2 linked regions of the Arthrobacter crystallopoietes genome follow. The protein of the gene in region 1 interacts with the protein of each later gene in a pairwise test. Links are inferred from orthologs where the notes say so. Each region holds a gene or a part of one and is shown in the gene's direction. Other genes may lie near its edges.

Region 1 (3,249 bases):
GAAAACCACCCGTTCGACCTGCTCTACCAGACCGGCTTCAAGGTCACGATCAACGCCGACAACCGTTTGATGAGCGGCGTTACGCTGACGGACGAGTACGAACTGCTGGTCGAAACCTTCGACTATGACCTCGATGACCTCCTCGAAATCACGCTCAACGCGGCGGAAGCAGCCTTCCTGCCGTTGGAAGAGCGTGAAGCGCTCGTCGAGTACATCGCCGAAGGATTCAGGGCCTACCAAGGCTGAACCTGCCATGGCTGAAAGCACGACGGCGGTCGGCCGGCTTGTGCAGGTGGTGGCGCAGTTGCGCGAGCATTGCTTGTGGACAGCTGCGCTCACCCACGAGTCCTTGGTTGAGTACCTGATCGAGGAGTCCCACGAGCTGGCCGAGGTCATCGAGGCCGGGCCGGGCACTGGAGCCGCCGAACTCAAAGGCGAACTGGCCGACGTCCTCTTCCAGGTGCTGCTGCATGCCCGGATCCAGGAGGAGGCCGGCAACTTCAACTTCGAGGATGTGGCCGAGTACCTGAGCGCAAAGCTGGTCCGCCGGAACCGGCATGTGTTCAAGCCCGATGGTTCGCTGCAGGAGTCGTTCCCCGGAAGCATCGAGGAGATCGTCGCCAGCTACGATGCGGTGAAGCAAGGTGAGCGCCCCGAACGGGATAGCCCGTTCGACGGCATCCCGCCGACCTTGCCCGCACTGACCCTGGCGGCGAAGTCGATCGACCGCGCCAGGCGCGCGGGCTTTCCGGTGGACCAGCAGCCGGGAAGCTTCGAGGCAGGTAGCCGGCCACCGGCGTCGGAAACCGAACTCGGAGACCTGCTGCTCGCCGTCGTCCGCCAAGCCTCGGCCGCAGGCCTGGACGCGGAGCAGGCGTTGCGGGGCGCGGTCCGCCGGTTTCAACGCAGCGTAACGGGCGCATAAGCACGCCTCGTTCTCGATTACGCTTAGACCGACAGCGCTGTCCGGCGGCCTGTTGTAAAGAGTTTCATCTTTCGTTCCAATGAACAGGAGCAATCAATGGCGCTTATTGATGCCATCCACGCGCGTGAAATCCTTGATTCCCGCGGCAATCCCACGGTTGAGGTTGAGGTCTTGCTCTCGGACGGCTCCATGGGCCGCGCTGCTGTCCCGTCCGGGGCATCCACCGGTGCGTTCGAAGCGGCCGAGCGCCGCGACGGCGAGAAGAACCGCTACTTGGGCAAGGGCGTCAGCCAGGCCGTCAACGCGGTGCTCGACACCATCCAGCCCGCCCTGGTAGGCCGCGATGCGACCGACCAGCGCCTGATCGACCAGACCATGATCGACCTGGACGGCACTTCCAACAAGTCCAACCTGGGCGCCAACGCGATCCTGGGCGTTTCGCTGGCCGTGGCCAACGCTGCCGCCGAGTCGGCCAACCTGCCGCTGTACAAGTACCTGGGCGGACCGAACGCGCACGTGCTGCCCGTTCCGCTGATGAACATCCTCAACGGCGGCTCCCACGCCGACTCCGACGTCGACATCCAGGAATTCATGGTTGTGCCCCTGGGTGCCGCCACCTTCTCCGAAGGCCTGCGCTGGGGCGTCGAGGTCTACCACAGCCTCAAGACCGTGCTGAAGGACAAGGGCCTGTCCACCGGACTGGGCGATGAGGGCGGATTCGCCCCCAATCTGCCGAGCAACCGCGCCGCGCTGGACCTGATCACCGAGGCGATCAACAAGGCCGGCTACACTCCGGGCAAGGAAATCGCACTGGCTCTGGACGTCGCCTCCTCCGAGTTCTACTCCGACGGCGCCTACCAGTTCGAGGGCAAGTCCCTGACCGCGGCCGAGATGAGCGAGTACTACAAGCAGCTCGTGGCCGACTACCCGCTGGTCTCCATCGAGGACCCGCTGGACGAGGACGACTGGGAAGGCTGGGCCACCCTCACGGCCGAAATTGGCGACAAGGTGCAGCTGGTGGGCGACGACCTCTTCGTCACCAACCCCGAGCGCCTGCAGCAGGGTATCGACGCCAACACCGCGAACTCGCTGCTGGTCAAGGTCAACCAGATCGGTTCCCTCACGGAGACCCTGGAAGCCGTCTCGCTGGCACAGCGCAATGGCTACACCACCATCACCTCGCACCGCTCCGGCGAGACCGAGGACACCTCCATTGCGGATATCGCGGTGGCCACCAACGCGGGCCAGATCAAGACCGGTGCCCCGGCCCGATCCGAGCGTGTGGCCAAGTACAACCAGCTGCTGCGCATCGAAGAAGAGCTCGACGACGCCGCGCGCTACGCAGGTGCCGGCGCTTTCCCGCGTTTCAAAGCCTGAACCTGCCCCTGAATCTGTATCGTCTTAAGCGGGGACTGATAACCTCATTTCCTCCCGACGACGAATGATTTAGGAGTTCCATGGCCACCCGACGCCCCAGAGTGCCACGTGCCGGCCGCCCGGCCAGTGGCAACGGGCCTGTGCAAACAGGTTCCGGTTCAGGGGTGCCGGGTGGTTCCATGTCCGGGAATGCAGGACGGACCAACAGCGGTGCAGCGGGGCATCAAAGCGCCCCGTCCGAAGCGAAGGTCATCCGTGCAGACTTCGGCGGCTCCGAGGCGAAGTCCCACGGAGCCAAAGCCGAAGGCCCCAAAAAGAAGCCGTCGCCGTCGGAAGCCCGTGCAGCCGAACGTCGCGAGCTGTCCGGCGCCATCCGGCAACCCATCATCAGCAGGACGACGCCGCAGGATCGGCCGGAGGACGGCGGTGACGGCACCGGAAGCACGCCGGTTCCGGCAAGGGGTTTCTCCGGACGTATGCTGGCCCTCGCCGTCGTGCTGGTGACGATCACCATTCTGCTGGCCCCGTCGGTGCGGATCTTCATCGAGCAACGCTCCGAAATCGCCGCGCTGGAACGCGAAATTGCAGCCGAGCAGAAGACCCAGAGCAAGCTGGAGCGGGAGCTGGCACGCTGGGAAGACCCTGAGTACATCAAACAACAGGCCCGCGATCGCATATTCTATGTAATGCCGGGTGAGACACGTTATCTGGTGACCGGGACCGAGGGGCTGAGCGAATCCGAGGAGCATGCGTCCGTGGCGGCGCCGTCCAACCTGCCGTGGGTGGACGCGTTGTGGGACTCGGTGAAGCGGGCAGCTACCGACGTGCCGGCGGAAGAGAACGCAGAAAAGGCCGAGGAAAAGCCGGACAAACAGGCCGGGAAACCAGCGGAATAGCCGGTCTGCCCGGCTGCAGCGGCGGCCGACGGAACCGAGGCAGCGCCGAAG
Region 2 (3,177 bases), 850 kb from region 1 along the record:
CCCGTTGCGTTGACCGCCCGCTGGCCGAACTCGATCCGGCCGTGCTCGATGCGCTCCGCCTCGGGGTCCATCAGCTGCTGGCGATGCGGGTGCCCGCGCACGCAGCCCTGGACCAGACGGTCGGACTGGCGCGCGCTGTCATCGGAGCTGGCCCGGGCGCACTGGTCAATGCCGTACTGCGGAAAGTTTCCGCCAAGGAACTCGCCGGCTGGACCGAGGAACTGACTGCCGGCCAGCAGGACGCCGTAGCCGCTGCAGCTTTGGTGCACAGCCATCCGGAATGGATTGTTAGGGCGATGCGACAGTCCCTCGTCGGGCACGGCCGCAGCGTCGGGGAAATCGAGGATCTGCTGGCTGCGGACAATGCCGCACCGGTGGTGAACCTCGTGGCCCTGCCCGGGCTCGGCACCCTGGACGAAGCGATTCAGGCAGGCGCGGAACCGGGCTCCCTGGTACAGGATTCGGCGCTGTTCTCCGGAGGCGACGTAGGACGTCTGGAATCCGTCCGGACGGGAACAACGAGAGTTCAGGATGCCGGCTCACAGCTGGTCGCCCGCGCCCTGGCCGAAGCGCAGACCCTGACCTCGGGTCCCGAGCGCTGGCTGGATCTTTGTGCCGGACCGGGGGGCAAGGCCGCACTGCTGGCTGCCCTGGCCGCCAAGAAGTCAGCGACCCTGCTGGCCAACGAACCGGCCGAACACCGGGCCGAGCTGGTGCGGCAGTCTCTTCGGCCCGTCGACCGTGAGGTCTGGGAAGTCCGTACCGGGGACGGCCGTGACCTTGGCCAGTTGCAGCCCGAAGAGTTCGACCGGATCCTCGTAGACGCTCCCTGCACCGGCCTGGGTGCTCTGCGGCGCCGGCCCGAGTCGCGCTGGCGGCGCAAACCGTCCGACGTTGCCCAACTGGCGCCCTTGCAACGCGAACTGCTGGATTCAGCCCTGGCTGCGGTGAAGCCTGGCGGGTTGGTAGCGTACGTCACCTGTTCGCCGCACCCAGCGGAAACCACCGCCGTGGTCACCGACGCGCTGCGCCGCCATCCTGACATTGAGCTGCTGGATTCGGCGGCGGCGCTGGATGCAGTCAGCCTGTCGGGAAATCTCCAGGCGGGCCATGCACAGACGGAAGGATCAACGGCCCAGCTCTGGCCGCATATCCACGGAACAGACGCAATGTTCCTGGGCTTGCTGCGCAAGAAGATCTCAGACAATTCAGCCGGAAACGCAAAGTAAGGATCCAGATGGCTCAGTGCTGCATACACCCAAGTATCTTGTCCGCCGATTTCGTCAATCTGGAGGCCGAGCTGGGGAGGATTGGTTCCGCCGACGCCGTGCATGTTGACGTCATGGACAATCACTTCGTGCCGAACCTGACCATCGGGCTGCCCGTGGTGGAGCGGATCCAGGAGATCAGCCGGCTTCCGTTGGATGCGCACCTGATGATTGCGGACCCGGACCGCTGGGCGCCGGCCTATGCGGATGCAGGCCTTGATTCAGTGACCTTCCATGTCGAGGCCGCATCCGCCCCCGTCCGCCTGGCCCGTGAGCTGCGCAAACGCGGGGCCAAGGCAGGCATGGCACTGAAGCCCGGCACCGCCGTCGAGCCCTACCTCGATCTGCTCCCCGAAATGGACATGCTGCTGATCATGACCGTTGAACCCGGATTCGGTGGGCAAGCCTTCCTTGATGTAACACTTCCCAAGATCCGTCGGGCAGCTTCGGCAATAGCCGGTTCGGATCTGCCCGTGGCGATTCAGGTGGACGGCGGCGTGACCGAAGAAACCATCCAGCGGGCAGCGGAAGCGGGAGCTAACGTCTTCGTCGCAGGGTCGGCCGTATACGGTGCCGACGATCCGGATGCCGCGATCTCCGCCTTGCGCAAATCCGCCGAAGCAGCTTGATGTGTCATGTATTACACGACATGACAGGAATATGAGGCCTGCGATGCAGGTTGTGGCAGAATAACAACCACAAACAACGTGCTCCGGGGTCGGTGTAAGTCCGAACCGGCGGTTATAGTCCGCGACCCGTCGCCACGGATTCCGCAAGGAATTCAGGGCAACGGTTGAGCCGGTGAAATTCCGGTACCGACAGTTAAAGTCTGGATGGGAGAAGCACGTACAGTTGGCAGAACAGCCAGCGGTGCGTAGGTTCCGTGCGGAACCACGTCCACTGCCTGAACCTACCGCACTGTCGTTACCCCGGAGCCGCCGCGGCTTTCGGAAAGGAACGACATGGATTTTCTGCGGTGGCTCTTTGAAGCTCAGATTCCCGTCGCCGGCAGTTCACTGCTGCTGCGCGAAGTCGTAGGGAACATCTTCGGCCTCCTCAGCGCCCTTGGCGGCATGCGCCGCAAGGTATGGGCGTGGCCCGTCGGTATCATCGGCAACGCCCTGCTGCTTACGGTGTTTCTCGGGTCGCTTTTCGGCTCAGCCAATACTGCGAATCTGCTCGGCCAGGCCGGCCGCCAAATCATGTTTATCGCAGTGGCGGTCTACGGTTGGCAGCGCTGGCGCCAGAGCAAGCAGGACGGCGCTGGCCATGCGGTAACCCCCCAATGGGCATCCGGCAAAGCCCGGATCGGCCTGGTGGCAGGCCTGATCCTAGGCACCGTCGCTCTGACTCCGGTCTTCGCCGCACTCGGTTCGTACGAACCTGTCTGGGCGGACGCCTGGACGTTTACGGGATCGCTGCTTGCCACCTATGGCATGGCGCGCGGCTGGGTGGAGTTCTGGCTGATCTGGGTGGCGGTCGACATCGTGGGAGTCCCGCTGCTGTTCAGTGCCGGCTACTACGCGTCAGCCTTCATGTACCTCTTCTACGGCGTGTTCACGCTGATCGGGTTCTTTGTCTGGTGGCAGGCCAAGAATCGGTCCAAGCCCGACGTTGAAACCCTTCTGCCGGTTGCCCGCGTCGGCGCAGGGGGCCGGTCATGAGCAACCAGGGATTCTCGCCTGCGGAACACCGGGCGATGGATCTTGCACTGGACACCGCCAAGCTTGGCTACCGCGGCGCCAATCCTTTGGTTGGCGCGGCAGTTCTGGACGCCACCGGTGAAGTGCTCAGCATCGGCTACCACAGCGGTGCCGGCTCGCCGCATGCGGAAATCGACGCGCTGGCCAATCTGCGCCACCGGATATCCCAGCAGCAGGACCTTTCCGACTGCACCATGGTGGTGACC

What was found.
Region 2: the proteins of eno (region 1) and rpe interact in binary tests that used the Escherichia coli proteins (3 or more experiments, as listed by UniProt). The link is inferred for Arthrobacter crystallopoietes from one-to-one orthologs.

The regions. Positions count from the first base shown.
Region 1 is NZ_CP072014.1:2,209,132-2,212,380, forward strand. What follows is about bases 228-3,161. They hold eno (phosphopyruvate hydratase), read left to right. Parts: upstream 228-1,021; coding sequence 1,022-2,302; downstream 2,303-3,161. Other genes in these bases: J5251_RS10245 (adenosine deaminase), read left to right, coding at 228-246; J5251_RS10250 (MazG nucleotide pyrophosphohydrolase domain-containing protein), read left to right, coding at 254-925; J5251_RS10260 (FtsB family cell division protein), read left to right, coding at 2,482-3,161. Outside these bases: more of J5251_RS10245, read left to right, coding at 1-227; more of J5251_RS10260, read left to right, coding at 3,162-3,198. UniProt on the Escherichia coli protein: Catalyzes the reversible conversion of 2-phosphoglycerate (2-PG) into phosphoenolpyruvate (PEP). It is essential for the degradation of carbohydrates via glycolysis.
Region 2 is NZ_CP072014.1:3,060,380-3,063,556, forward strand. What follows is about bases 206-3,067. They hold rpe (ribulose-phosphate 3-epimerase), read left to right. Parts: upstream 206-1,237; coding sequence 1,238-1,897; downstream 1,898-3,067. Other genes in these bases: J5251_RS14020 (RsmB/NOP family class I SAM-dependent RNA methyltransferase), read left to right, coding at 206-1,229; pnuC (nicotinamide riboside transporter PnuC), read left to right, coding at 2,231-2,932; ribD (bifunctional diaminohydroxyphosphoribosylaminopyrimidine deaminase/5-amino-6-(5-phosphoribosylamino)uracil reductase RibD), read left to right, coding at 2,929-3,067. Outside these bases: more of J5251_RS14020, read left to right, coding at 1-205; more of ribD, read left to right, coding at 3,068-3,177. UniProt on the Escherichia coli protein: Catalyzes the reversible epimerization of D-ribulose 5-phosphate to D-xylulose 5-phosphate.